Flammeovirga yaeyamensis: one gene and its partner. The protein of the gene in region 1 interacts with the protein of each later gene in a pairwise test. Links are inferred from orthologs where the notes say so. Each region holds a gene or a part of one and is shown on either strand. Other genes may lie near its edges.

What was found.
Region 2: the proteins of leuS (region 1) and ligA interact in binary tests that used the Escherichia coli proteins (3 or more experiments, as listed by UniProt). The link is inferred for Flammeovirga yaeyamensis from one-to-one orthologs.

The regions. Positions count from the first base shown.
Region 1 is NZ_CP076132.1:3,057,686-3,073,534, reverse strand. The notes cover bases 6,337-9,701. They hold leuS (leucine--tRNA ligase), read right to left. Parts: upstream 9,312-9,701; coding sequence 6,537-9,311; downstream 6,337-6,536. Other genes in these bases: KMW28_RS12080 (3-oxoacyl-ACP synthase), read right to left, coding at 9,468-9,701; KMW28_RS12090 (TlpA family protein disulfide reductase), read right to left, coding at 6,337-6,400. Also shown: KMW28_RS12120 (hypothetical protein), read right to left, coding at 55-531; KMW28_RS12115 (LytR/AlgR family response regulator transcription factor), read right to left, coding at 606-1,322; KMW28_RS12110 (aspartate carbamoyltransferase catalytic subunit), read right to left, coding at 1,547-2,467; bifunctional pyr operon transcriptional regulator/uracil phosphoribosyltransferase PyrR, read right to left, coding at 2,538-3,077; KMW28_RS12100 (NUDIX domain-containing protein), read right to left, coding at 3,132-3,626; KMW28_RS12095 (transglutaminase-like domain-containing protein), read right to left, coding at 3,721-4,911; more of KMW28_RS12090, read right to left, coding at 5,060-6,336; more of KMW28_RS12080, read right to left, coding at 9,702-9,920; lysA (diaminopimelate decarboxylase), read right to left, coding at 10,036-11,316; KMW28_RS12070 (serpin family protein), read left to right, coding at 11,458-12,600; KMW28_RS12065 (SEL1-like repeat protein), read right to left, coding at 12,771-14,798; KMW28_RS12060 (outer membrane beta-barrel protein), read left to right, coding at 14,921-15,595; KMW28_RS12055 (BamA/TamA family outer membrane protein), read left to right, coding at 15,595-15,849.
Region 2 is NZ_CP076132.1:2,695,022-2,710,501, reverse strand. The notes cover bases 8,131-11,126. They hold ligA (NAD-dependent DNA ligase LigA), read right to left. Parts: upstream 10,642-11,126; coding sequence 8,620-10,641; downstream 8,131-8,619. Other genes in these bases: KMW28_RS10555 (ABC1 kinase family protein), read right to left, coding at 11,052-11,126; KMW28_RS10560 (HIT family protein), read right to left, coding at 10,662-11,051; KMW28_RS10570 (DUF6913 domain-containing protein), read right to left, coding at 8,131-8,617. Also shown: translocation and assembly module lipoprotein TamL, read left to right, coding at 1-1,072; folK (2-amino-4-hydroxy-6-hydroxymethyldihydropteridine diphosphokinase), read left to right, coding at 1,100-1,594; 23S rRNA (uracil(1939)-C(5))-methyltransferase RlmD, read left to right, coding at 1,606-3,015; KMW28_RS10600 (hypothetical protein), read right to left, coding at 3,074-3,391; KMW28_RS10595 (hypothetical protein), read right to left, coding at 3,514-3,927; KMW28_RS10590 (hypothetical protein), read right to left, coding at 4,058-5,155; KMW28_RS10585 (DUF6588 family protein), read left to right, coding at 5,247-6,242; KMW28_RS10580 (aminotransferase class I/II-fold pyridoxal phosphate-dependent enzyme), read left to right, coding at 6,436-7,680; KMW28_RS10575 (histone H1), read left to right, coding at 7,838-8,014; more of KMW28_RS10570, read right to left, coding at 8,072-8,130; more of KMW28_RS10555, read right to left, coding at 11,127-12,722; translocation and assembly module lipoprotein TamL, read right to left, coding at 12,969-15,266; KMW28_RS10545 (translocation/assembly module TamB domain-containing protein), read right to left, coding at 15,256-15,480. UniProt on the Escherichia coli protein: DNA ligase that catalyzes the formation of phosphodiester linkages between 5'-phosphoryl and 3'-hydroxyl groups in double-stranded DNA using NAD as a coenzyme and as the energy source for the reaction.

The DNA of each region.
Region 1 (15,849 bases):
ATTGATATTATTTTTGGTAAACTGCAGATCTGTCGAGGTGAAATGCAGCAGGTGTTATTGATTTTTACTATTACCAGTTTCACAATTCTGATAAGGGAAATAAATGTCGTTATCATCAGTGGCACTATTATCTACATAGAGTTTCTGACTTCTTAATGTATTATGTGAATTAGGTAGATGTAGTTTCATGGTATACACCCCATTAGGAATAAAATCACGAATAATAATAGTTGCTTTACCATTTTTGGTTTCCACATTTCGTTCAAAAGTCTTTATATTTTGTTCTGAAATAATTGATAAAGTTAAGCGTTCAAAGGAATTGCAATCTTTGGTTAAAGGGTGTAATTCAATATTATAGGACTTTCGATTAGGCTTATTACTCGTGGATGAATTCGATACATTTGAACTGTTTCCTACTTGTCCAGGAGGTTGACCTTGATAGAAATCAGGGGAGGGCTCACTTAACATTAGGTCACATGAACAAAAGCATAGGAGTAGTATTCCCCCTAATACTTTTACAATAGTTTTCATAAATTATTAATAGTTAATCGGGTAAAAATAGGTTTAGGATACAAATTGAGACTGTTACAACCTCAAGTTCGTTTTTAAACTAAGTAGCCTTGAGTTATCGATGCAATTACTTTTTTCTTTAAAGGTCGACTGATGTTAAATAGGTTTTCGTTAACTACAACAGCATTTCCTTCAATTGCTTGAACAAAACTTTTATTGACAATAAAAGATTTTTGAATTCTGATAAACTGATGTTGAGGTAAAATGGCCTCAGCTTCTTTTAACTTCATCAGGGTAGTATATTTTTTTTTCTTCGTATTAATATGAATATAATTATTCTGAGCTTCTATAAAGATGATATCATCAAATGGTATTTTATTTATTCTATTTTCCGATTTCACAAACAAAGATTTTGATGATGCCACTGAGTATCGAGCATCTTTGGATCGCTTAATTTTATTGGCAGCTTTATAAAATCTTGTGAAATTTAAATCATAAATAAAATCCAAAGCATCATTATCAAATGCATAAGCAGCATCACTTAATTCTTTAGATAAAAGAACAAATTTAGGCGGAATACTTTTTGATACAATCCAGTCTAACCCACTTATATAAGGCAAGTCAGAATTAATAAACACCACATCTAATAGATGAAATGATTGAGAACTATCGGCCTCTAAAGGAGAAGTATAGGTTTCCTTTAATGATAAAAATGGCACTTTATCAATAAAATGTGAAAGCTTTTCCTGATTGCCTATATCAGCATCAAGAATACCGCAATGTATGGATGAATTGTAATTAGGGTTGGGCATTACAAAAAATAGTTTCTTATCAGCAATGGTAAAGATGTAGGGGTAAAGGCTGATAAATGATTTAATTAATTTTACAATAGTAATACTTACGACAATGAGATGATAATCAATACTTTAAATTAGGTATAAAAATAGGGAATCAAAAGTAATATTTATGAAAAGCAGTAAATTGTGTGTGAAATGCAAAAGGAACATTGTAAAATGTTCCTTTTGATTTTCTTATCTTAATTTTGCTTTCCTGCAAGCAAATATAAAGCGGCCATTCTAGTGGCGACGCCATTTTCAACTTGATCGAGAATAATGGCATTTTCACAGTCTGCAACATCAGAAGTGATCTCTACACCGCGATTAATTGGTCCTGGGTGCATCACAACAATTTCCTTGTCAAGTGATTGTAATAACTCTTTATTTAGCCCAAAATGTTGTGAGTATTCTCGTACAGAAGGAAAGTTTTTTACTAGCTGACGTTCCATCTGAATACGAAGCATATTGGCAACATCACACCACTCTAAAGCTTTCCTTAAATCATGTTCTACTCGAACACCTAACTGATCGATGTATTTAGGAATTAACGTATGTGGTCCACAAACCATTACTTCAGCACCTAATTTTTGAAGGGCAAAGATGTTGGATAAGGCCACTCTTGAATGAAGAATGTCTCCTACAATAACTACTTTCTTTCCTTCAACAGTACCCAAACGTTCACGAATAGAATATGTATCTAAGATGGCTTGAGTAGGGTGTTCGTGTGTACCGTCACCTGCATTTAAGATGGTTGCATCTATATGATTGGCAAGAAAGTGAGGGGCGCCTGGGCTTGAATGTCGCATGACAATGATATCGACTTTCATAGAAAGGATATTATTGACAGTATCCAAAAGAGTTTCTCCCTTTTTTACAGAACTACCACTTGATGAAAAATTGATTACATCAGCCGAAAGACGTTTTTCAGCTAATTCAAAAGATAGTTTAGTTCGAGTAGAGTTCTCGAAGAAGATGTTGGCGATAGTGATGTCTCTAAGAGAAGGAACCTTTTTGATCGGTCTATTAATGACTTCTTTGAACTGATCAGCAGTAGAAAATATCAATTCTAAGTCTTCTCTTGTAAGGTCTTTAATTCCAAGTAGGTGTTTCGTACTTAACATTATATATATATATTTCTATCTCTTTTTCTGAATCTAAAAAAAACGGCCATCTATTGAAAGCCGTTAATATCTATTGGTTGATAAGCCATAAATTATCATCATCATGACCCTCTTCCTTCCACTCTGCAGTGATATATTGTGATTGTATAGAATTGACTACCTTGCCAACATAAGTTGGTTCGATTGGTAAATCGCGACTATACTTTCTGTCGATTAAACAAAGTAACTCAACTTTTTGAGGTCTTCCGAAAGCCATCATAGCATCTAATGCGGAACGGATAGAACGACCAGTGAAGATGACATCATCTACTAAAATCACTTTCATATTTTCAATAAGAAAAGGAATTTCAGTCTTACTTGGGGTAAGGATATTTTCTCTTCTACGGAAATCGTCTCTATGGAAAGTAATATCCAATTGACCACAAGGGACATCGATATTCTCCATCTCCTTAATTCTTTGTCTTATTCTCTCTGAAAGAATAATTCCTCCTTGTTGCAACCCAATAATCACAGTGTTTGAGAAATCACCATGGTTCTCTATAAGTTGCTGACTCAATCTACTGATTGTAATGTCCAGTAGCTGTCCGTGTAATATGCTTACTTTTGCCATTATATCTTTAGAAATTCAACAGGAATTGTTACCTATTTATTCTATCTTACAAGTTTACAAATTTTCTCTTAAATTGCTGTAAAAACCTTGCATATTGATGAGTTCTTTTAACGAATTACAATGTCTAAATAAATGATGCTTCTCTTCTTTTGGTTTTTGAGCAAGTTCTTTGAAGTCGATAAAAACCATATTTTCAAGTATTTGCTCTTCCATTTCAGGATCATGACCAATTTTTAGAACTCCACCCGTTTTTTCAACTAAAAAAAATAATTCAATACCATGTAATGGGAGATCATGGAACTCATGAGTAAATAAATGCTTTTTTAATTCAATTTCTAATCCGGTCTCTTCTAAAAATTCCCTTTTCAAAGCATCATCGACTGTTTCTCCATATTCTAAACCACCACCAGGAGGAGCCCAGAAGATACCATTCGGACCAATACCTCTGTGAACAGCCATCAAAATTTTTTCTCCTTCAACTAGCACTCCACAGACTCTTACCCTTAGTCTGTGTCCAAAAGTTTGTTCTACAGCTTTGTCATTTTTCATGACCTCGAAATTAAATCAAAGAAATGAGAATAAAAAAAAGTACTCGATTGCTCAAGTACTTTTTAGTTTAGGTGTAAATTGAGAACTCCTCGTTCTATATTTCCTTATAAAGTGTAAGTTCCATGTTATCAGCCTCAACAGCTAACGATTTAGTCACAGGATTTCCCTTGCTATCAAAATACGTCATCTGATAGGTTTTATTTTTATCCAAATAGAATTGTAAAATATCATTCATGTCTTTTAAAGGACCTGCTGTTTTACCACTTTCAATGATTTTCCTATCGGCAGAAATTGTCACTTCAGTTTCCACACGATTATCACTAATTAAAGTACAAGCCTTATTTTTGAACATTTTGATTCTTACGGCTACTTTACCTTCCTTACCCACATTTTGAGCTTGTTCTTTGTGCCAAAGATCAATATATCTATCCGTTACATTATGTGCATGAACGTATTTAATATCGTAATCCCAAACCAAAGGGAAATCGTATTGAGCGGGTTTCCATGAGGAAGCATAAATCCAATGTTTTGGGTCTTTAGTATCTGCCACACCTGCGTCTGCCAAGAACCATGATTTATCTAATCCAGATGGATAGTATTCAGTAAAATACCATTGTCCTTTTAGCCATACTTCGTTCCAGTTATGGTTGCCTTCTTTTGTTGTCCAGTTTGGTGTACCTGCTAAACGTGTTGGAATACCGACACTTCTAAAAGCATCTGCTAATAATACAGATAAACCAGAACAAGAAGCTAAACCTTGGTCAATTGACTCATAAGGAGATTGGTCCGGCTTTTCTCTTTCTGTAGAATATTTTACTTTCACCACATCAATAATTGTATCATTAATAATGGTAATCGCCTCTTCCATAGTTTTGCAATCTTTTACGATAGGAGCGAAACGATTGTAGAAATCTTCTCTCCAATCATCTCTTCTTTCGTTCATTAAAGCATACGGAAGAACATCATTGTAAAATACAGAATCTGGAATTTCATTTCCCCAAGGGAATTCGTTTTTAGCCTTATACGCCAGATTAACATTCTTAATTAGATATTCGGCAGATAATGTTTTTAAATCTCTCTCAGGCATATAGGCAATCAAAAAAGCCATTGCATTTACCTTATCCTGCGACATTTCATCAATTGCTAATTGTAGTTCAGCTCTGTTTTCTCCAGCTTTAGTTAAAGCGATGTTAAGGTCTTCTACGTATTGTGCATCAATTTTTTTGGATGGAGAGCATCCAAAAACGAATAGTAAACTCGACAATACAAGTAATAACTTTTTCATTTTCATTGATAATAGGTTCAAATAATACTGTAATCTACAATTTATTCGTGTTTTTGAGTGTTTATGAATGTTATTACTTATTAATAGTCTATTAAAAAACAAAAGATGCACGTTTGTGCATCTTTTGTTGAAGTATATAATGTTTTTATTAAAGTGCTTCTGCAATCAAATCGTCTAATTCTTTGGAATCAGGAGCGGGAGCAAAGCTATTTATTAATTTCCCGTTTTTATCAATTAGAATAAAACGAGGGACAGTGTAGACTTTATAATTACTGTAAAACTGATCTACTTTAGAAGTCCAAATATTGTTTTTAATCTCACCTGAATAGTCAATATAGTCTTTCCAATGTTGTTGATCACGGTCTACAGATAGGGAGATGATCTCAATGTCTTGCCCTTCGTATTTCGACTTTAAAGCTTTAATATCTTTTATTTGTTGATTGAAGTTCTCATTCCAAGTCGCCCATACATTAATATATACTACTTTGCCTTCATGATTTTTTAAATGAAATATTTCTCCATTCGCATCAAATGCATGAATGATAGGGGCAACATTCCCATCTTTCATAGTGGAATTGTTTTTCAAAGTTGCGATTAATTCTTCTTTATGAGAGTAATCTGGATAATCGTGTAAGAACTGATATAAGGACGCTTCGTTGTTGTCTTTTAATCCTTGAGTGTTAATTGACTCTGCTATTGTAGAAGCGATAAACATCTCTTTTAAACGAGGTTCTATATCTAAATTCTGAAATTCGTCTGTTCTTAAGTCAAAATAGAATTCACCAGCTAACTGATAGATCTCATCGTTAAGGAACATCAAGTTTAGATAATTCGGAATGTAATATGATAAGTAATTGAAGTTCTCGTCATATAATTTTTCTAGAATATCGATATTAAAATTTTGAATATCATATTGCTCAGGTATACTATAGTCTTTTTGTCGACCATACCCTGTTTGTATAGCATGCTTGATGTGTAAAAATGCAGCATCAAGTGCAATCATTTCTTTAATTTCTAATTGTTGTTGTTGGGTTATATCCGTTGGAATCTCTTTGATCAAATCACTTTTTAATTGAGATATCTTTTCTTCCAATTCCTCCTTTTGTGTATTTCTGAGGACATTGTTTTCTAAAAAGTGATCAAACTTAGCTTGTATATTAAATACACTTTGATTGTAATTCCCTAGATCACCTTTAAATACAAATTGATTATTTTCTTCTCTAATAATCTCACTTGAACCAGAGGGGGTAGCGAAGAATTCTATTTCTAAATCACCATCTTTTAAAGTGATGAAAGCATTTTTATCAATTGTATAGTGGATTTGATTTCCTTCTATATGTGATGGGATTTCAATTTCAGAATGTGATAATGCACTGTTCATTACCAGTTTTATATCACTTGAGTTGGGGTTTTGATACACTAGAGAATTTTCCTTTTTAGCACAACTAATAAAGAAAATCATCAAAATAAAAAAATAGCAGTTTTTCATGTTTGCTTGTTTTTTAAATAAAGAATTATGGTCTAGAGCGAGTAGTAGAATTATTATGCCAATTTTTATAATTATCTGAACATAAAAAAACGGATACATTTTCACGCATCCGTTTTCAATATTATTTAGGAAATGATTAAACCACCACGTTTACAATTCTCTTTGGAACAAAGATGAATTTTTTGATAGGTTTATCCTCTATCCATTTTTGAACTATTTCATTAGCAAATACGGCTTCTTTGGCTTCTTCTTGAGAAATATCAATTGGTAAATCCAATTTCACTCTCATCTTACCGTTGATAGATACAGGGTAAGTATGTGAAGCTTCAACAAGCAACGATGCATCAAACGATGGGAATTCTTCAGTTACAATCGAGGTAGTTTTACCCAAAGCCGTTTGCCATAATTCTTCAGCAATGTGTGGAGCGAAAGGAGATAGGATCACTAGTAATTGCTCCAATACCTCTTTCTTATGACATTTTGCAGCAGCTAACTCATTAACACATACCATGTAAGCAGGAACTGTAGTGTTCAAGCTCAAGCTTTCCATATCTTCACCTGCTTTCTTGATCGTCTTGTGTAAGATTTTCAATTCTTCAGGAGTTGCTTTTCCATCAACCACTAATAATTCACCAGCGTCACTGTAGAATAATCTCCATAGCTTACGAAGGAATTTCCAAACACCGTCGATACCTTGCATCGACCATGGCTTCGATTGCTCAAGTGGTCCTAAGAACATTTCGTATAAACGAAGTGTGTCAGCACCATATTTCTCAATTACTACGTCTGGATTCACCACATTGTATTTCGATTTTGACATCTTTTCTACAACGTGACCACAGATGTATTTACCGTCTTCCAAGATAAATTCAGCGTTAGCATAATCTTGACGCCATTGCTTGAATTTCTCAGTGTCTAAAACATCATTTTCTACGATGTTTACATCAACATATAACGGTTGAACATCATAGTTTTTTTTCAATCCGTGAGATACGAATTGGTTAGTACCTTTTACTCTGTAAACAAAGTTCGAACGACCTTGGATCATACCTTGGTTTACGATTCTTTGGAATGGCTCTTCATGGTTGATGAAGCCCATGTCAAACAAGAACATGTTCCAGAATCTAGAGTACAATAAGTGACCAGTTGCGTGCTCAGTACCACCAACGTATAAGTCCACTTGATTCCAATACTCAGCAGCTTCTTTAGATACAAATGCCTCTTTGTTTTGAGGATCCATGTAACGTAAGAAGTACCAAGAAGAACCTGCCCAACCTGGCATTGTCGTTAATTCGTAACCGAATTTACCATCAAATTTCCAGTCTTTAGCATTTCCTAATGGAGGATCACCTTCAGGTGTAGGTAAGTATTTCTCTACTTCTGGTAAATCCAAAGGAAGTTGCTCGTCTGGAACCAATTGAGGAATACCGTTTTCATCAAAATATACTGGAACTGGCTCACCCCAATAACGTTGACGTGAGAATACAGCATCACGGATACGGAAGTTTACTTTCGCTTTTCCTTGACCTGCTTCTACTAATTTATCGATAGCAACTTTGATCGCCTCGTCTGACTCTAAGCCATTCAAGAAACCAGAGTTGATCATTTTACCTTTTTTGACTTCAGTTGGATCTTCCATGTCTTCAGTTCCTTCAATCACTCTCACGATTGGTAAATCGAAGTGATTGGCAAAACGGAAGTCACGATCATCTGATGAAGGAACGGCCATTACAACACCTGTTCCGTATCCCGCCAATACATAATCAGCAATCCATAGAGGAGTTTTTTCTCCAGTTAATGGGTTGATTACATAAGAACCAGTAAACACACCAGAAACCGTTTTTACATCCGATTGACGCTCTCTCTCTGATCTGTTTTTAGCAGTTTCAACATAGGCATCTACTGCTTCTTTTTGCTCAGCAGTAGTTAATTCAGGAATTAACTCATGTTCTGGAGCAAGAACTACATAAGTTACACCGAAAGTAGTATCTACTCTTGTTGTAAATGCAGTTAATGTGATGTCTTTATCAACAACTTTAAAGTCGATTTCACATCCGATAGATTTACCAATCCAGTTACGTTGCATTTCTTTCAATGCATCCGACCAGTTCAATCCATCTAAGTTATTTAATAGACGATCAGCGTAAGCTGTAATACGCATCATCCATTGTTTCATTTTCTTACGCTCAACTGGGTGTCCACCTCTTTCAGAAACACCATCTTTCACTTCATCGTTGGCTAATACTGTACCCAATGCAGGACACCAGTTTACCATCGCTTCAGATAAGAAAGTTAAACGGTACTGAAGTAAAACTTCAGCTTGAGATTTAGCATTGAATGATTTCCATTCGTCAGCTGTGAATTGTGTAGCGTTATCATCACATTCAGCATTGATACCTTCAGTACCGTTTGCTTCGAAGTGAGCTACTAATTCAGAAATGTCTTTTGCTTTGTTAGCATCCTTGTCGTACCAAGAGTTGAACAATTGTTGGAAAATCCATTGTGTCCATCTGTAGTAGTCAGGAGATGATGTCTGAACCTCACGATCCCAATCGTAACTGTTACCAATTTTGTTGAATTGGCTTTTGAAAGTACTGATGTTTGACTCTGTTGTAATTGCAGGGTGCTGACCAGTTTCGATCGCATATTGCTCTGCAGGAAGACCAAAAGAGTCAAATCCCATTGGGTGTAGCACATTAAATCCTTTCAGCCTTTTAAAACGTGAAACGATATCCGATGCGATATATCCTAGAGGGTGACCTACGTGAAGACCTGCTCCTGAAGGGTACGGGAACATGTCCAATGCGTAATATTTTGGCTTATCAGAGTCAATATCTACTTTATAGATATTGTTGTCTTGCCAGTACTTTTGCCATTTCGGCTCAAAATCAATATGGTTGAATTCAGACATACTGTATGTTGTATTCTAAAAAATAAAATTCTACTTGATGATAATTCCGGAGTTTCCTCACAAAAAAATCAAGCAAAGATATAAATAATTACGGTTTGATAAATGTAATAGGGGATTGAATCTTCGATTTTCAAAAAAGAAAAAAATAAACGTTAATTATATGACCTCTTTAATGATAAATTTTCGACCATTAAACATTACTTCTTCCTCTTTTGATTTTCCAACAAACAATCGTCCAATAGGGGATTGAGTAGAAATAACAAAGACCATTTGATTCTCGAATTTCACTTGACCCAAACTGATAGATAAATAATACATTCCAACATTGGTGACCACTAAACTTCCGGGGCCAACTGTTTTTGCATCAGTTTCTTTTAACTCTTCCATCACCCTTAAAAGTTGAAGATTTTGTGAAAGTTGCTCACCCATCTTTTCTTTTTCTAAGTGCGCCATCGCACGGGCTGTATCATGTTTATCTCCTGCTGTACTTCTCGTTTCTGCATTGGCAGAATTTTGAGCAGAGTTCATCGCTTCTTCAGCAGATTTTATTTTTTGAACAACAATTTCTTTGCAATGTTCTTTGAGTTTTAATTTAAAGTCTTTGTTCATACATCAAAATTAATAATAGGGGATTGAATCTAGTAATTTTTTTAATTGAAATCATCATAAAACAAAAAAGGCATACCGAAGTAAGCCTTTTTCTATATGGGATGTTTTCTAATATCTATTTTGCTGCTTTCTCTTCCTCAGAAGATTTTACATTAATTTCGATGTCAGAAAAGATATCTTTTTGACCTCTAATAAGGTCTTGAAGTGTTTCTCTTTCTCTAATTAAATGAGGTTGGCCATTATAAACTAATACCTCAGCAGGTCTAAAACGTGAGTTGTAGTTCGAAGCCATGCTATAAGAATAAGCCCCAGCGTTTTCGATAGATAAGATATCGCCTACTTTAATTTCACTGATTTTACGATCGTATCCAAAAGTATCTGTTTCACAAATGTATCCAACAACATCATAAACTCTTTTTGGAGCAGACGGGTTTGATACATTTAAAATGTGATGGTAAGCATCGTACATCATTGGACGGATCAAGTGGTTCAATCCTGAATCAACCCCTGCAAATACTGCAGCAGGAGAGTGTTTTAATACATTCACTTTAGTCAATAAATGACCTGACTCAGAAACTAAATATTTACCAGGCTCAAACCATAATTCAAGTTCACGGCCGTAGTTTTTACAGAATTCTTGGAAAGCAGCTGACATCTTTTTACCCAATTCAGGGATATTAGTTACAATATCACCCTCTTTGTAGGCTACTTTAAATCCAGAACCCATATCGATAAACTGTAGGTTAGGGAAGTCTTTTGCACAATCGAACATTACGTTGGCAGCCATCAAGAATACTTCTGAATCCAAAATATCAGATCCTGAGTGCATATGAAGACCTACAACGTTGATGTTATGGCTTTCGACCACTTTCTTTACATGCGACATTTGGAAGATGGAAATACCAAATTTAGATCCGATATGACCTACTTGGATTTTCGCATTTCCGCCGGCAGTAATATGCGGGTTGATACGAATCGCACAAGGAACTGTATCTTGGTAAACATCACCAAAGTGTTCTAAAACTGCGATATTATCTATATTGATTACTACACCCAACTCAACTGCTTCTTGAATCTCTTCGAATGAAACAGAGTTAGGAGTAAATAATATTCTCTCTTTAGGGAAGCCAGCTTCAATACCTAGCAAAACTTCTTGAATCGATACACAATCCAAATCCACACCATATTCCTTTACCAATTTAAGAATACTTAAATTAGATAAAGATTTCATAGCGTATTTAATGCGTAAATTTACACCAGAAAAAGCACCTCTAAGTGTTTGAATCTGGTTGATGATTTTATCTGCATCATAAACATAAACAGGTGTTTGAAACTGTTCTGCAATATCTGTTACAGGTACGCCCTGAATGGTATATGTTGAATTTTTTAATTCCATCTTTGGAAATTATTGTATGTGATAATTTTTCTATTTGACAAAAGTAGAGAGATTTTTGTACTACTCCATATTATTATATTAAATTGACAAAAATAACACTAGTTGTTTTATTCGTAACAATTGGTATTTTTTAAAACTGATATGCTAAAATACTTTCAACTCACATTAATTATTAGCCTTAGTACATTTTTTAACGGTTTCTCTCAAAATGAATTTGACTTATTTAGAGAAGTTTATAGTCCCCAAAAGAACACTTTGATCTCTAATTTTAGTATTAATTCGGCATTAGGTATGTTGGATCTATGTGTCGATGAAGGGGCACAAACTGAAATAAACCAACAACTTGGAGTAAAGAAAGCAGAAGAATATGTGAAGTTTAATAGTATGTTGAGGAATAAAATCACCTTTAATTCTACTTTCTATTCAGTTCATAACGCTTTATGGTTAGATAAAAGTTATACTGTTAAATCAAACACTAAGAAAGAATTACAGACTTATTTTGATTTATATATAAAGTCGATGTCCTTTTCTAATGCGAATCTAGTAAAAAACAATATCAACAATTATGTAAACGAAAAGACGGAAGGGAAAATCAAAGAAATAGTTTCTAGTATTGAAAAAGATGATAGAATGCTTCTTATCAATACAATTTTGATGAAAACCCCATGGAAGAAACAGTTTCAAGAAAAAGATACTAAGAAAGGAGATTTCAATTTACCTAGTGGGGAAATCAAAGAGTTGGATTATTTATTTGATTTAAACAGAAAAATTAAGTGCTACAGTACAGATAGTTTAAAAGTGGCCTCTTTGGAATTTGATGATAATAAGACGGAATTATTGCTTATCATGCCAACAAAGGAAAGTATTGATTCATTCATGTCTTCGGATATATCAAAGAAAAAAGTAAAAGAATATCAGAAACTGATGACCGAAGAAGAGGTTTATTTTAAAATGCCTAAAGTCAAAATGTCATTTTCCAATGATTTAATTCCTGCTTTAAAAAAATGTGGAATTGAAAGAGTCTTTTTACCCGGACAGTCTGATTTTTCAGCATTAATTAAAAATGAAACAGATTATTTATTTGTTTCAAAAGTGATGCATAAAACAGTATTAGAGTTTAATGAGTGGGGGACTGAAGCCGCAGCTGTTACCTCTGTTGCAGTAAGTCGTTCAGCAATACAGCCAGAAAAACAAGAATATTATTTTAATAGACCTTTTATTTTCATCATCAGAGAAAAAGCTACGGATGCATATCTCTTTATGGGTACATTTCTTGGGAAATAAAAAATCCCAATCTCAATAGAATAATTGTGATTGGGATGAAAAAATTTGTAGTCATACAATGAGTATTAATACATTTAATTTTTTCACTTAACGATATATCATTAAAAAATTATTTTATCTATTTATAAATCAAGCCTGAAGTAAAACTGACTGTAGTATAATTCCGATCTTTAGTTTAAACAAAGATCTTCATATTTTTTCTCAATATCAACACCTAAGGCTTTTGCTTTCTGAAAAACATTACAAGCTTTGTATTTATCTCCTTTATCAAATAATAGCTTGGCTTGTGTGTAGAACAACTCTGCTTTTATTTGAGAATAATTTTCTTTGAACCCTTTAGTTTGACTGAAATCGTCAGCTTTTGCAAGTGCAATATCAATTTGTAATAAGGCACTATTAAGTTCGCCAATGTTTGCATAAGCATTGGCCTGTTTATTAAAAACAGTGATCAGTTCTTGGTGATTACCGTCTATCTCATCAAAAGATTTAATGTATAAATCATATTGCTTAATCGCTTGTACTTTTTTGTTATTGTTATTATGGATGTCACCCATCAATAAATAAGCAGAAGGATCTGGAGTTGTATTATTTTTTGTAGGAAGAGTGGAAGAGACCATGTAAGCATTGGCGTATTGCATGGCTTGTCTTTCACTATTTGCTCCTCTAGCCGTCAACGTTTTTTCATTTAACTGTTGATGCTCAGAATACAATAAAGCCATACGAAGATTGGCTTCAGAACTACCCAATGATAAAGCTTTCTTATAATGTTCTTCCGCTTTTTGAGGATCTGCTATAGTCTGACATTTACCATCCTTATAAATATCTCCAAGATAAAGTTCAGCTTCGGCCAATTGCTGATCACTTGCCTTGTTTAACCAAGCGATTGCCGTTGCTTTATTATCATTGTAATAATATTTTCCGAGCATAAGCTGAGCTTCTGAATCTCCTTGATTGGCACGATATGTTGCATATTCAAGATCAGATGCATCCAAATATTGAGCTACATTGATTTTTTCAAGTGCTACAGCAGCTGATGCAATACCGTGATTGGCAGCTTTTATATACCACTTTACGGCTCTTTCCTCACTTTTCTGAACACCAAGACCTTCATGATACATCTTACCCAATAAATATTCTGCTGTATCTGAACCAACATAAGCAGCTTGTCTTCTCCACTTAAAAGCAGAATTTAGACTTTTGCGAACAGGAGGCTTTCCTTCTTCATACATATCAGAAAGTTCTAACATAGCAGGTTGGAAATCCTGTAAGGCAGCACGCTGACACATTTCCAATGCTTTTTTATAATTCTTCTCCTTAGTATAAATATCAAATAACTTAAATTGAGCCTCAGCCTTATTAAGAGATATTGCTTGATACTTTAAGAAATCCATATTCTCGGAATCCATTAAAGTGGTAGGGTCCATTTCTCTAAGTATTAAATCAGCTTCACGAATTCCTTCATTGGCTGCTTTAAGAAAATAGGTACAGGCTAATTTCGAATCTTTGGTTCCTGCCAATCCTTCTTTATAAAATAACCCGACTTCGTAAGCGGCTTTTGCATGACCATTGTCTGCAGCCTTTTTGAAATACGAGAAACTTTTATTTAAATCTTTAGGAACTTCTTTACCATTTAGGTAAGTCATACCAAGAAAATAGTCTGATGCTGAAGAACCATTTTGGCTCATATATTCTTGGTAGTTTACATCACTGTCTTTTTGGTTGTAGTTTTCTAGTTTTAATTCTTCAAGTTTAGCTTTTACAGATTCATCGCCTTCTTTCCAGGCTCTCAGATAATAAAAAATGGCTGAGTTTTTATCTTTGGTTACATATTTTCCTTCTTCATAAAGGTTACCTAATTCAATACTTGCTTCTTTTGATTTTCCATCTGAAGCGATTTTGAGTAATTTAACTGTGGTCCCATAATCTTCTTTTTCTTTTTTAATTTTAGCTAGGGCCAAGGAAGCATCTACATGACCAAGAATAGCCGCTTTCTCATAATTAGCGGATGCTTTCTTCATGTTTACTTTTTCAATCTCACCTTTTTGATATATCAACCCAAGTTGATAATAACTTTCGGCATCATTATTAAACTTTGCTTGTTTTTTTAGTTGATCTATATCTTGACTAAAAACAGTAAACTGAGTTAATAATAATAGGAATGTTGTGAGATTGAGTACACTATTATTAAAATTTATCATGCTTTATTTAAGCTCTGCAATAGAAACGTATTTATAACTATACAACTATAACTATTAGAAGAGGCATTTTCTTATATTTGTAGGAGATTTTTTTTAAAAAAATTCTAAAATCAAATTAAATAGTGAGTAAAGCATATTCAGCTTCTAAATTTATTTCCCTTTTCAGCTTAGTTATTCTTTTATTTCCCCATGATAACTTTGCTCAAGATTCGTTAGGGACATCTTTTAAGAAAGGGAGGGTTTTGTTGTCTTTATCATCTTCCACAGATGCCATAAATTTTTATGATCAAGATCTAAAATCACCCGTTCAAGGAGTGCAGACTGGCTTTGATTTAAAGACCGATGCCCATTTCTTTTTAAGAGATAATTTTAGTCTTGGCGGTAGATTAGAAATGAATAAAAAAAGTATTGACAATCTAATTGCGACGAATCAAGAATATTTTAAAATGAGTGTCGTTTTTAGAAGGTATTTGACAAAAATGTCTAATGGAGGAATATACCCTGAGGCTTTATTAACTTACGGTAGAAATTTTGTTGAGTCTAGCTATTTACAACAACCAACTCCAATTAATCAGTCTTTTGAAGGAAATATTTTTGGAGGTGGTTTAGGAGTAGGATTTACTTATTTAGTAAAACAACATTTTGGTATCGATATAGGCTTAAATTACAATATTTATAGGCTTTCAGGGGAAAATACTGACAAGATTTTAAATACCGTAGAGCATTCCGAATATACAGAATTACATGTCTCATTTAGGGTTGGATTTGTTATTTTATTACACGATAGAAAGAACTAATGAAAATTAAATTAATCACATTCATCAGTATAATGTTCTTTTCTATTACTTTATTAGGGCAGAACACTAAAGAAAATGCTTTGATAGAAACAGATACAATGAGGATCAGTAAATCGACTCAAATTATTGGTTTACCTATCATTTTCTATACTCCAGAAACAAGTTTTGGTATAGGTGGAGGACTTCAGTTTTTTTATCTTGATAAGATCAATAAATTCAATTTAAGGCAAAGTTCTATGATGATTGATGCGATT
Region 2 (15,480 bases), 360 kb from region 1 along the record:
TAGTACTATCTTAAAAGTACCACGACCGTTAATTCCTTTTTCTGCAAAACTGAATGATCTTTATTATTATAGAACAGCCAAAACGAAAATACTTTCTGATGTTGCTTATGTCAGTCGACCAGAATACACTCGTTTAAACATTAAAGGACAGTTTGGATATGAGTGGAGAAACAGAAAAGAAGATTTATTCGAATTTTCCCTGGCAGACCTTAACGTAATTAGAACTCCATTCTTGAGTAATGATTTTAGAGTACGTCTTCAGCAATTAGCAGAACAAGGTAACACACTTCATTATTCATTTGACAATTCATTTGTTACAAGTAGTCACTTGAGTATGTCAAGAATGAGAGGGAATTATGTAACTGGAACTTCAAAAGCTTCTTATATAAAATTATTTGGAGAAGTTGGAGGTAATTTTCTTGATATTGTTAACGATTGGACTGGAAGTCAACCTGGTTCGATATATGGTTTACGTTATTATAAATTCTATAAATTATATTTTGATTTACGTCGAGTTGTACCTATTGGTGAAAAGAAGAAACATATTTTTGCTTCGAGGATCCACATGGGTGTTGCAAAATCATATGGTGAAGTAGATGCATTACCTTACGAAAAATACTTCTTTAGTGGAGGTGGTAATTCCAATAGAGCATGGCGTCCAAGACGATTAGGTCCGGGTTCTTACACACCGCCTCAAAGAGAAAATGGTACGTTTGATTATAGTTATGAACAGCCTGGCGATATGATTATGGAGTTTAACGTGGAATGGCGTTATAAAATCTCAAGATTATTGCAATGGGCATTCTTCATAGATGCATCTAACGTTTGGTTATTGGAAGAAGATCAAACTCGACCGGGAGGGAATTTTGAATTTTCTCGTTTTTGGAAAGAATTTGGTATTGGCGCAGGTGTTGGTGCAAGACTCGATTTCTCATTCCTAATTATACGACTTGATGTTGGAACAAAAATATTTGATCCTGCAAGACAAGAAGGTTATAGATTTATTGCTGGGTACGATTTTCTAGGAAAAGGCACAACAGAATTTAATATAGGTATTGGTTATCCGTTCTAATGCTTATTTTTGGAAAAAATAATTTAAATGAGTTCTATAATACTTTTATTAGGTGCTAATCTGGGCAATAAGCTAGATACTTTATCAAATGCTGTCAATTTTATTCAAGATGAAATTGGAGATGTAAAGTCGATTTCTCATATCTATGAAACTGCTGCTTGGGGTAAAGAAGATCAGCCTTCTTATTATAATCAAACACTCTGTGTTGAAAGCGATATATCTCCTGAGGATTTAATCCTTATCACTCAAAAGATTGAAAATAAACTTGGAAGAGTAAGAAAAGAGAAATGGGGTGCACGTATCATTGATATAGATATCCTTTTCTATAATGATATTATCATTGATCAACCTAATCTAAAAGTTCCTCATCCTTTTATTCAAGAAAGGAGATTTACATTAGAACCGTTAACAGAAATTATTCCTGAGTTTATACACCCAGTTTTAAATCTCAGTATAAGTCAATTACTTTTGCAATGTAACGACTCGTTACCAGTAAAGAAGTTACAAAAGGTAATGAGTTAAATTAGAATCAAATGGCAAGAAGAAAGAAAAATATAGTTCTAGAAAATATTGAAATCATCGATATTGGTGCTGAAGGAAAAGCAATCGCAAAAACAGAAGATAATATGACTGTTTTTGTAACAGGTGCTGTGAAAGGTGATATTTGTGACTTGCAAGTGACTAAAAAACGCAAGGCATATATGGAAGCGAGACCGATCAATTTCCATCAATATTCTGATCTTAGAGTAGATGCTTTTTGTGAGCATTTTGGACTTTGCGGTGGTTGTAAATGGCAAATGCTTGATTATAAATCACAATTGCATTTCAAACATAAACAAGTTGAGGATCAATTGACTAGAATTGGTAAGATAGATCTTCCTGAATTCAATCCGATTTTAGGTTCTGAAAAGACCAAAGAATATAGAAATAAAATGGATTTCACATTTACTTCAAGCCGTTGGTTAACGAAAGAAGAAATGGAAACAGGTGGAGAAAACATTGAAAGAAGAGGTGTTGGACTTCACTTGCCAGGAATGTGGAATAGAGTTTTACATTTGAACGATTGTTATCTTCAAAATCAGCCAGCTGATAAAATCAGAAAATCTCTATATCAATTTATTCTTGATAATGATTTAACAACATTTGATCATTATGAGCATACTGGTTTATTGAGAAACTTAATCATTAGAACGGCATCAACAAAAGACCTAATGGTTATGGTGCAGTTTTATGATAATAATGAAGAACAAATTCAATTGGTGATGAATCATCTTAAAGAATCATTCCCTGAGATTACTTCTTTATTATATGTCATTAATCAAAAGAGAAACGATAGTTACCAAGATTTAGATTTTAAAGTTTTCAATGGGAAACCTTATATAGAGGAAGAAATGGAAGGTTTAAGATTTAGAGTAGGTCCAAAATCTTTCTACCAAACAAACTCTGAACAAGCATATACTTTATACAAAGTAGCTTGTGATTTTGCTAAGCTTACAGGTGAGGAAAGAGTATATGATTTATATACTGGTACAGGTACAATTGCACAATTTGTTTCTAAAAAGGCAAAAGAAGTAATTGGTATTGAGTATGTAGAAGATGCAATTAAGGATGCTAATAAGAATGCAGAATTAAATGGTATAGAAAATTGTAAATTCTTTGCTGGTGATATGAAAGATATTCTAACAAAATCTTTCATTAAAAAGCATGGTAATCCAGATGTGATTATTACTGACCCTCCAAGAGCAGGAATGCATGAAGATGTAATTAATCAGATTTTGGAAGTAGAGCCAACAAGAATTGTATATGTAAGCTGTAATCCTGCTACACAAGCAAGAGACTTGGCCTTACTCGATTCTAAATATAAGGTTGTAGAGGTAACTCCAGTAGATATGTTCCCACAAACTTATCATGTTGAAAATGTAGTAGCATTGGAATTAAAATAATTTCAATAACTCATATAAAAGAAGAACGGGTGATACTTTTTTGTATCACCCGTCCTTTTTATATAAACTCATTTTTTATAATGATGAATTTTTCTCCGACTTCTAGTTTATCACTTCCTTTCTGTTCTTCATAAATAGTTTTTAAAAGAAGCACATCATCCCAAGTTACATTTCTTGGATCTTTCTCTAAAACTTTAAACAATCTTCTTGTTAGGGTGAAAAAGCCATCGCCATACTGAATAGTCATAACTATTTGAGCGACATCAATATTATGTGTTTTAACAATTCTGTTGTCATCCTTTGCTTGGATATCAAAAGATAAAACAGTCAACATTAATAGGGTAGTAGCGAAAATTTTTAAAATAGACTTTTTCATAGTTTGAAGAATTTGTTATGAATAATTAATCAACACTTCAAATCTAATGTAACATTGTTACATATGCAAGAAAAAAATAAATTTATTTAATTTTAATTAATTGAATAACAATGTTTTATGATTTAATAGGAGGGAAGGAGCCATTTTTTAGCTACCTCAATATCTGAAAAATATTTATGATCTATCGAAACATTATAGATGCTTCGTTCAATTGTATTTTCTAATGAAATCTGTGAAAGGAATTTTTCTGAAAGAATAATCGCAAATTTATTAATCACATAATTGATTTCTTTAAGAGCCAAATCGGATGACCATTTTTGAATTTCTTTAGAAACTACATAATGGAAATTACGTGTATCTGTGATACAATATTTTGGTTTATACTTTAAACAAACATCCACCCAGAGTCTAACTTCGTTCTTATACTCTTCTATGGAAAAATTTTGTTCGTTCACAATATCCCATGAGTTCATTAAAAGATGATGTTCAGGGTCGTATAATATTGTGTGTAAAGAAGATTTGCTTAAGTTTTTCATTGTAAAGATATAGCATGAAATAAGTAGGGTAAATTTAATTATAAATATTGAATATAAAAGATCTATTTAACATAATGTATATTATATGTGTTATGTCATAGGCAATTTCATTTTAAACTAACTTTATTTACTACCAGCCCAATATTCTTTCAATACATTTCTGCATAATAATATATTCATTTTGAGGGCTGATTTGAAGGTTTTCAGTACTCTTTAAAATTTTCCAATCGTGTTTATTTTCATCATTTAATTCATCAGAAACACATATTATACCGTAAGGTTTTCCTTCACAAAATTCCTTCATATGGTCAATATACTGCTGATTTAAAGGTACAGCAAAGTAAAAATAATCGCAATACTGTGCCTTTGTTATAATTTTTGATTTAGATTTAGCAAAATCTTCTAAGTTAGTAACTACTTCAACTCCAATAAATTGAGGTCTTTCCTTAGTCATTTTATTGGGCTTGCATACAGAAAGAATATCAATTTCAGTATATGCACCTAAACGGAAACTAATAAGATGTTCATGCTTAAAAGTGAAATCTTCTTTAAATGTTCGCGCTAACCATTGTTCTGAACGTAAAGCATTAATAATATTGGCTCTAGCAACATTTTCTGAAGACACTTGATATTTTTCCATTTTCTTCAGATCTTCCCAATATTTATCTAAAGAATTAGCCTTAACGTGTTCATTTTTACTACTATCCTTTAAATCATAAGGAACAACGAATTGAGACTTTGATTTATCAGCTGCAATTGGAGTTTCTTCGGAACGTTTCCTACCTCTTTCAGTCTTCCCCCCTTTCAATGGTCTATATATGTTCCACAATTCTCTTAATTCATGACGCATATTTTCACCTGAAATCATCTTGTCTTTTACTTCATCAACTATACGTTGTGGAGCGATAGTTCTTACTTTACTAAATGTTTCTAATTGTTCAGGAGTTGTTTTTACTTTTGCTTCATCCATTTTATCCACATCATGAACCCCCAAAAGCTCTGCATATAATTTCGCACCAGAACGAGCACGCCACAAAGTGGATATATTAATTCCATTTTTTCGTGCTAATTCTTTAACATATTCAGTAAAAGATCTAGAACGCAATTTATAAAGCTGGTTAACTTCAATCTTATCCAATAACTTAGCTACTCTTAACCAATTACGTCTATCCTTTTGTATAAGAATTTCAAATTCTAACTCTATTTGTTCTAATTGATATAAATTCATAGTTGCAAGTTGCAACTATATATCAATAAAATCAACCTTTTTATTATCATTTTCTAACCTTTTTTGTATTTTCGGTTATACAATAATCATTTTGAAAAAATTACTACTCTTAATAGTCGTCATCTCTTGTTCACATCCTATTTTTTCTCAGGATGTATTATCTCTATTTGCGACTAAAGGTCCTATGGCTCAGCAAAGGAGTCTAGAAGTATTTAGAAGATATGCCACTCCCCTCTCCCAAAGTTATGCATGGTCTACAAGTTTGGGTTGGATGTATACTGCACGCCCTCACAGACCGATTGGCTTTGATATATCAATATCTAATGCAGGAGTTATTTTACCTGATAATGCTTTATATTATCGAGTAGATGATATTCAAGGAGTAAGAGTTATTTCAGGAGATAATAGTTTACCTACCTTTTTTGGTAGTAATACTCAAGAATCTGTAATTGGAATTATGAATGATGATGGTTCAGAGGCCGTGATTCCGGCAACACGGGGTATTAATATAAACTATGCATTACTACCTTCTATAAAGTTTGGACTTGGTGTAGGAAAGAATACTGAATTAATTGGTAGGCTTTTTCCAAAAGTGGAATACAATGGGATTGTCGTTAAAATGTGGGGAACAGGTATTAAACACAATATTGCCCAATGGTTTTTTAAAGAAAAGTCGCCATTTGATCTAAGTTTATTTGCTGGCTATACACAGTTAGAAGGACAATATCCTCTTCAAAATTCACAAGTTGCTCCGGTTGTTGATCCTGGATTCCTTCAGTTTGAAACCAAAGGCGGTAATTTTGAATGTATGCTTTCTAAAACATTCCCCCTACTCACTATATATACAAGCGCAGGTTATGTTTACACTAAAAATGAAACTTTATTAAACGGCAATTATACCTTATTACAATTAACCGAAGAATCATTAAACATACCTACAGACGGAGTACTTGATATATATAGGTTACAATCTTGGAAATTTAGTGCAGGTTTGATGTTTAAAATTGGTTTAGTTTATCTTAATGGTGATTACACTTATGGGTGGTCACATCAAATAAATGTGGGTTTAGGCCTTACATTAAAATAAATGCCTCTAATTTTTGTTAAGAATTCTTAAATGAAAGCAGATTATTACCCGTATAAAGGTTAAATAAACGATTTTTGTATTTGCGTTTAGAAAAACACGCTTAATTATCTATCCATTGATCGATATTATAAATTTTTCTAACATTAAGATTGTAATTATAATAATGTTTCAAACATTAAAATAAGACTATATCGTGGATTTATTTGAAAAACTTCTTCAGGATAGAGGACCGCTAGGGTCACATTCCAAAATGGCTCATGGTTATTATGCTTTCCCTAAACTTGAAGGAGAAATTGCTCCTCGCATGACCTTCAGAGGAAAAGAAGTATTGACGTGGAGTTTGAACAACTATCTTGGTTTAGCAAACCACCCTGAAATTAGAAAAGTTGATGCTGACGCGGCTGCTGAATATGGTTTGGCATACCCAATGGGTGCACGTATGATGTCTGGTAACTCTAACCTTATCGAAGAATTTGAATCAGAATTAAGTTCTTTCGTTGGTAAAGAGGATACAATGGTTTTAAACTTCGGTTACCAAGGTATCATGTCAGTTATCGATGCATTAATTGACAGAAAAGACGTTGTAGTATACGATTCAGAATGTCACGCTTGTATTATTGATGGTTTGAGAATGCATGTTGGTAAAAGATTTGTATTCCCTCACAATGATATCGAGAACTGTGAAAAACAACTACAAAGAGCAACTAAACTAGTTGAACAAACTGGTGGTGCAATTCTTTTGATTACTGAAGGTGTATTCGGTATGCTTGGTGATCAAGGTAAATTGAAAGAAATCGCAGATTTAAAAGATAAATATCAATTCCGTATGTTGGTAGACGACGCTCACGGATTTGGTACTTTAGGAAAAACTGGTGCTGGTGCTGGTGAAGAGCAAGGATGTCAAGATAAAATTGATATTTACTTCTCTACTTTCGCTAAGTCAATGGCTTCAGTAGGTGCATTCATTTCTTCTGACGAGCAAGTGATTGAGTATTTAAGATACAACACTCGTTCTCAAATTTTCGCCAAAACTTTACCTATGCCATTGGTAAAAGGTAACTTGAAGCGTTTAGAGATGTTACGTACAATGCCAGAGTTGAAAGACAAACTTTGGGAAATTTCTACTGCGTTACAAGACGGTTTGACTAAGAACGGTTTTAATATCGGTGAAACAGATACTCCTGTTACTCCAGTATTCTTACAAGGTGGTCAAAACGAGGCGGTAAACATGATTATGGACTTGAGAGAAAACTATAATATTTTCTGTTCAGTTGTAGTTTACCCTGTAGTTCCAAAAGACGTAATCATGTTACGCTTAATTCCTACAGCATCTCACTCTCTTGCTGATGTTGAAGAGACAATTACAGCTTTTAAAGCAGTTAAACATAAACTTGAATCTGGTGAGTATGCGAAAGCAGAACCACAAATTTTCTCTTAGTTAATTAAGATTCAATTTGATATTAAAAGGATAGGATTTTCGTATAAAAAACGAGGTTTTATCCTTTTTTTTGTGCCCTAAAATTGTGCTATTTAAAAGAAATTGTATAAATTGGGGTATATATATTTTAATTCATCGATAGAAATTTTTTAGTAAAATGGACAAATTCACAGAACTAAAAGAGCTTATCCAACAAACTGAAGAGGACGCTCAAAAATTCTACAACAACAAAGTTGCAGCGGCTGGAACTCGCGTAAGAAAAAACATGCAAGACATCAAAAAACTTGCTCAAGATATCCGTCTTGAAATCCAAGAGATCAAAAACAACGGTTAATTCCTGTTTGGATCACACGACAAAAAAAGGGGATGTTTCTAACAACATCCCCTTTTTTTATTTATGCATTCGATGTAAAATATCTACTGCTTCTCTTATCCTTTCTGTAAATGAAACTTGATCATAAGTTAATTTCATTTCGTGTGAATCCACATCTTGATGCTCACCCAAAGCCACTCTACAAATGGCATAAGATTGTGAAACTAATTGATCAAGAATTTTAGAAACACCATAAGTAAAAGAAAACAAATAATCGAATTCTTTTTTAATAAAATTCTCAATATTCGATTCAGGATTTTTCTTATTCCAATTTACTTTTGAAAGTGGAATTATTTTATAACCGAAAGGAACATCAAATTCTATTTTTTTCTCTTCTGTAATAAAAATAAACTCAATATTTTTTACCCCTTTTGGGAAAATTTTATCTACTATTTTACTTTCATTCAAAGTAGACCTTAATTGTTCACTGTCTTTTATATAAAATATAAGCCCAATAGATTTGGCATCATTCAGGGGAAATTTATTATGATGCTTTCTATCTTTATCTAATCGTTTGTTTATTAATTGATTACCAATTAATTTATTTTTAAAAAGTTCAATCATTCTTAGTTGTTTATCATTTCAGAAAATTCTTCTTCCGTTAAAACAGTAATACCTAATTCGGTAGCTTTTTTCAATTTAGAACCAGCCTTCTCTCCTGCAACAAGATAATCAACATTTTTGGAAATTGAAGTTTTTACACTTCCTCCATTTTGTTTAATTAAAGCATGCATTTCATTTCTAGAATAGATGCTAAACTTTCCTGTGCAGACAAAAGACTTACTTTCTAATGTATCTTTTACTTCTTGTTTTTCTAATTTAAATTTTAGACCAGCTGATTTAAGTTTATCCAAAAACTCTAGTTGCACATCAGAATTAAAAAACTTTTTAACCTCAACTGCAACTGTAGATCCAACATCATAAAGTTCAGCAATTTCTTCTTCAGTAGCTTCAGCTAACTTATCTATATCTGTAAATACTTCTGCTAATTTTTCTGATATTGTACTACCTACACTACGAATTCCTAGTGCAAATATGACTTGTTCATATGGTATGTTTTTAGATTCTTCAATACCTGACAACAGTTTATTTATAGACTTTTCTTTAAAACGATCTAATTGTGATAGTTTTTCTTCTGTTAAGCTATATAAATCACCGGCATCTTTTATTAATCCAATACTAATAAGCTGTTCAATTGTCTCACCACCTAAAGAGTCAATATTCATTGCTTTTCTACTTACAAAATGTTGGATTCTCCCTTTTATTTGTGGTGGACACTCATAATTTTTACAATAATGTTGAGCTTCTCCTTCTTTTCTTTCTAAAGTAGAATTACATGCAGGACAATTTTCAATATAATTGACTTTTGTAGCTCCTTCCCTCCTAGATGTTTTATCTACACCAGTAATTTTAGGTATAATCTCACCTCCTTTTTCAACGTAAACAACATCGTTGTAATGCAAATCTAGTCTTTCGATTTCGTTTGCATTATGTAGTGATGCTCTTCTAACCGTCGTTCCTGCCAATTGAACAGGTTCTAAATTTGCAACTGGTGTAATTGCCCCAGTTCTACCTACTTGATAGGTAATGGATAATAAAGGTGTTTTTGCCGCCTCAGCTTTATATTTATAAGCTATTGCCCATCTTGGACTTTTGGCAGTGTTACCTAATTTTTTATGTAAATCCATTTGATTTACCTTAATAACTACTCCATCTGTTTCAAGAGGCAAATCTTTTCTTTTTTGATCCCAAGAAGTGATATAATCCCAAACTTTATCGATATCACTGTTGATTTCAAAAGTATCTGGAATATTAAACCCCCAAGCTTTTAGCCTTAAAAGTCCATCGTAGTGAGATGTAATTTTCTCATAATCAGAAGCAATTTGATAAGCATACATATCTAATTTTTTCTCAGCGACTTTCTTGGGATCTAACTGCTTAAGTGCACCTGCAGCGGCATTTCTTGGATTAGCAAGTAATGGCTGTTCTTTATTTCCTTTTTGTCTACGAATCTCATTCTCTACAGAGATTTTTAAATTATTCTCTTCAAAGGAATTTTTACTCATAAACACCTCTCCTCTCACTTCAAGAATATCAGGAAATTCACCTGTCAACTGTAGAGGAATACTCTTAATTGTTCTAGCATTTTTAGTAATGTCATCACCTTTAATACCATCACCTCTGGTAACTGCTCTAACTAAAATACCATTTTCATATGTTAGACTTAGTGCAACACCATCATATTTAAGTTCACAGACATATTCCACTTGATCAAGATTAATATCTTTTTTTATTCTATCATCAAAATCAGTTAGATCTTCTTTATCATAAGTATTTGATAAAGATAACATTGGAATTGCGTGTGCTACATTTTCAAAGTTTTGGGATACTTCACCACCCACTCTTTGAGAAGGTGAGGTAACTTTTAATAATTCTGGATAATCTGATTCTAATTGAATCAATTCATTCATCATTATATCAAATTCCTGATCTGATATATCAGGTGCACCTTCTCTATATTTTTTATCTAAATCATGTATTTGATTAGATAATTCTTCAACTCTTTGCTCCGCCTCTTTGAAAGTCATAATCTATGAGATTTCCTTAATTATAATTGTTCTCTAATTTTTGATGCAATCTCTGCTAACTCCTCATTGTCTAATTTTAATTTATGCTCAAAATTCATATCAGACATTCCATTAATAGGAATTAAGTGCATATGTGCATGAGGTACTTCTAATCCAATAACAGCATGTCCTACTCTATTACATGGGAATACTGCTTTTATTGCTTTTGAAACTTTCTTAGCTGCTACATATAAGCCTGCTAATGTTTCATCATCTAAATCAAACATATCGTCCACTTCTTTTTTAGGAACGATGAGTGTATGCCCCTTTTGTACCGGAAATATATCTAAAAAAGCATAATAGTTTTCATCTTCATAAACTTTATGTGAAGGGATGTCTCCTGCTATGATTTTTGTAAAAATAGATGCCATTTATATTTTATTTTTTGGTTTAATAACTAAATAAATAATCATGAAAAATGCACTTAGAAAGCCAATTGTACTAAGAAAAGGCATTCCAAGAAAATTTCTACTTGAATATGGAATTGGAGCATTCATGATTAATGCTGAGGTAACCAATAAAGCAGATATTAAGATCACAATATTTAAGTTAGAAGCAGCTTCTTTTCTTTGTTGAATGAGTGGTTCCAATCCTTTGTGATCAATGTTTATAGACAATTTACCTGTTCTCGTTTTCTTTAAAATATACCTCACTTCCATAGGAAGATTGTAGAATAAAGAAGATAATTGGTAAAAAGTATAATAAAAGTCTGAGCTTAAATTCTTAAATGAGAATTGTTCTTGAGCCAATTTTTTTGCGTACGGTTCAATTTCAGGTAAAACCTCTAAATCTGGTGAAATAACATTTATAATACCTTCTAAAATAGCTAAGGCACGTAAAATGAGAAATATTGAACCGGGTACAGCAAGGCTATGCTTGTAAATAATTTCTTGTAAAGCAGTGGTTACCTCAGCCATTGTAGCGTCTTCGTTACCATGAGTATAGTAACGATCAACCATGTTGTTTAAATCTTGTTCTAGTGCTTTACTGTCTTCATGATCAGTTTCTTTTGCAATGCGCCTCAAGTGAAGTGCCATTCCTCTAGCATCATTTCGAGACATTGAAGCCAAGAAATTAGCAAGACCAAATCGTTGATATTTAGATAATCGGCCAATCATACCGAAATCAATAAGAATAATTTTTCCATCAGGTCGTACCAGGACATTACCTGGATGCGGATCTGCATGGAAAAATCCCTGCTCAAAAATTTGATCTAAATATATATTCATTCCCGAAGTAGCAACATCTTTTAATGAAAGCCCCCAGGATTTAATAGTTCTAACATCAGTGATTTTGCAACCACTTACATATTCCATCACTAATAATTTTTTCGTGGTATACTCTAAATGAGCATAGGGAATATGAACATGATCTTTATCTTTATTTGCTCTCCTAAACTGAACTAGATTTTTAGCTTCTATTGTATAATCCAATTCACTAACTATACTCTCCTCAAAAGTTTCAACTACTTCATCTGGATTTAAAAGTCCGTGTCTAAGGAAAAAAGCATGCGTATGTTTTACGAATTCTTTTAATAGCCTCAAGTCAGTAAGGATTTGCTCGTAAGCACCCGGACGTTGAATTTTTAATACAACATCTTTCCCATCTTTTAAGCGAGCACGGTGAACTTGACCGATACTGGCAGCACCAAGTGGTTTATTATCAAAAAAGGATACAAAATCGTTAAGATTCATTCCTGTTTCTTTTTCGACAATGGCTATCGCTTCTTCTTCTGAAAATGGAGGGACATTGTCCTGTAATTTTTGGAATTCCTCAATTAAATCTTGAGGTAAAATATCAGGACGATTACTTAGAGTTTGAGCAAACTTAATAAAGGTTGGACCTAATTCTTCTACTACAAGTCTAAACCTTTCAGCACGACTAAACTTAAGTACAGGTTTATTATCTCTTTTCCAATCATCAATAGGTACAAAACGTTTTAAAGAAGTAGTTGAAACTACATCTTCAAATCCGTATTTCAACAAGATTTTAATGATTTGCTGAAGTCGTTGTATATTTTTTACTTTGGTGGAAAAAAGCATCTAAAAAAATAAAAGAGTCAAAACAATTTTTGTCTTCTGTTTATAAAAATAGAAAAAATTAATTATAAGCAGTAATATCAATTTGATAAGACAATTATTTATTCTTCACTACAATTTAATGATCCTATTTTGAAATAATATTATAAACAGATAATTCTTCAACCTAATTTAAATAAAATTAGGTTTAAAATATTATTTGCTAAAAAAGTATACGCTTAATAGTAAAATATAACCTTTAAAATTGATTTAGAATGGGTATCCAATGGCTAAGTTAAATACAAGTTGATTCCAAGACGGCTTTTTTATGACCCATTGATCTCCATCATCTGGAGTATAAGGAACTCTAAAAGGCATGGCAAAATCTAGTCGTAAAACAAAGAATTGAACATCGACTCTTAAGCCTACTCCTCCACCAACAGCTAATTCATCTAAGACTTTTCCTACTTCAAATTCCCCTCCTTCACGTTCAGGATCTTCGGATGCTAACCAAACGTTACCATAATCAACAAAAGCTGCTAACTTTAAATATTGGTGTAAATCATAACGATACTCTACACTACCTTCTAATTTAATATCACCAGCATGTTGGCTAAAAGAATTTGCATCTTTATCATCAGAAGGTTTATAGCTACCTGGTCCTAGAGTTCTTGATCTAAATGCTCTAAGGGAGTTAGGTCCTCCAACAAAATATTGCTTTACAAAAGGAAGGAATGTGGAGTTACCCCACGGCACTGAATAACCTGCAACAAGTCTAGTAGCGATGGATCCTTTTTCCGTAGTTTTAAAATAAAATCTTAAATCATTTGTCAGTTTTACATATTGAGAGAAAGGATTACCCAAGATTTGATATTGCCCAGTTTCCTGATTTTTTTCAATACCTGTGGCTTGCATAATACCATACCACATATTACCTGAAATATCTATGTTCCCTTTATAGTAAAAACTACTGTTTCTTACCTTTTTATCCCATGATGGTGCATATTCAAACGTATAATTTGAACCTAATATAAACTGATTTCTAAATGTCTCTGCAAGGGAAGGAAAGGCATCAGCAATATCAGTCCCATCGGTTGAAGATGTAGCTTGATAACTGATAGCAACAGGGTTTAATGTATGTCTAATTTTTTCGTTTGTTCTCCAATCAAAACCATAACTTGTATTGAAATAGTTTAGTGAATAAGACGGGAAAAAGTGATATCTTTTAAATCCTAACCCAAAATTGGTATATGGAATATAAAAATCACCACCAGGTCGAACATCGAAAGGTGCTATTACTCTTGGAATAGATAATTTTGTATCGAAACCATACCAAAAGATCACATCTACACCATTTGTATTCCCTCCGAACTGTTTTTGTATACCAGTAAAGAGTGTCACAGAGAATCTTTCAGCACCTCCAAAAGTATTTCTATTTTTCCATGTAAAGTCTAACTCTGGTCCGGTGTAACCTGTTGACCAAGTAGACATCGATAATTCTGTAGAAACAGAATGCAAGGTTACCTGAGACATCTTTGCATTCACTTTCATTTTCCCTTTATAAGGATCTAGAGTTTCCTTTGGCTCAAATTCCATATTGACATATTTGAAAACCCCTAAACCAGAGAATTGCTTTAATGATGCCTGATGATCATGTCTAGAATAGGTTTCTCCTGCTCTTAATTGAAGTGTTTCATTCAGAATTTTTGGCTTTAAGTTTACAGGATCACCATAATAAACTATCCCACTATCCACATCTACTTTTTGATGATTTCTCTTAGAAACATTCAAACCATCTAAGTCAAAATCAGGTTGTAGAATAACGGTATCAATTTCATATTGGCGTTTTACCTTATCAGGCATTTCCTTGAAATAGGCATAGACATTAATGGTTCTGTCTTCATTTGCAGAATCTAGATCAAACATCAAATAGTTGGAACTGAAGTAGTAATAACCACTATCTTTCAGTGCCGTATTTATTCTTGTTCTTTCATCCCTAAACGCTTGAAGGGAATAGCGATTTCCTTTTTTTAGAATTGATTTGCTACTTAAATTTTTAATCTTTCTATTAAAAGGGTTTTTATCCTCTAAATTCCAATTCACACTATCTAAGACATAAGGTTTATCTCTTACCACAACATAGTAATCAACTGATGTAGATTTTGACGCTGAATCTTGAATGTTTTTGTATTTAACCCTTGATCCAAAGTACCCATTGTTGTTTAGTGATGCTTGGATTAGCTCCACTGTTTTTTTCGTGAGGTTTTCGTCGTAATACACAGGCTTTTCCCCAAACGCTTTGTTCAATCCTTTCTTTAAGCCTTTTGGTCTTTTCGCATTTTCAGCTTTAAAATGATACCATGCAGCATTTTTCTTATTAGGTGCAATAGATAAATTTTCTGATAGTATATACTTGAGATCTTCATCAATCTTAATACTATCAGGGGTATCGTATTTTATCTGAGCGCCTGTATAAAAACTTTTATCCTCTTCGATGTATTTTGTGATACTACATCCAAAAAGTAAAAAAGTGAAGCATATTATTATAAAATATCTATTAGTTGTCATTGTCTGCTAATAAGCTATTTAATGATTCTTCTCTATGAAAAAATGGAATAAAAGTATCCATATATGAAGATGATTTCTCTGAATTACTAGATGAATCACTTTCTACAGGAATTTCATTTATGGTTGAATCCGGAAGTGTATTTATTGAAGTGCTGTCTATTTCAACAGCAGGCTTCATACCTCCAGAAGAAGTAGAATCAGGTTTCGCTGGTTT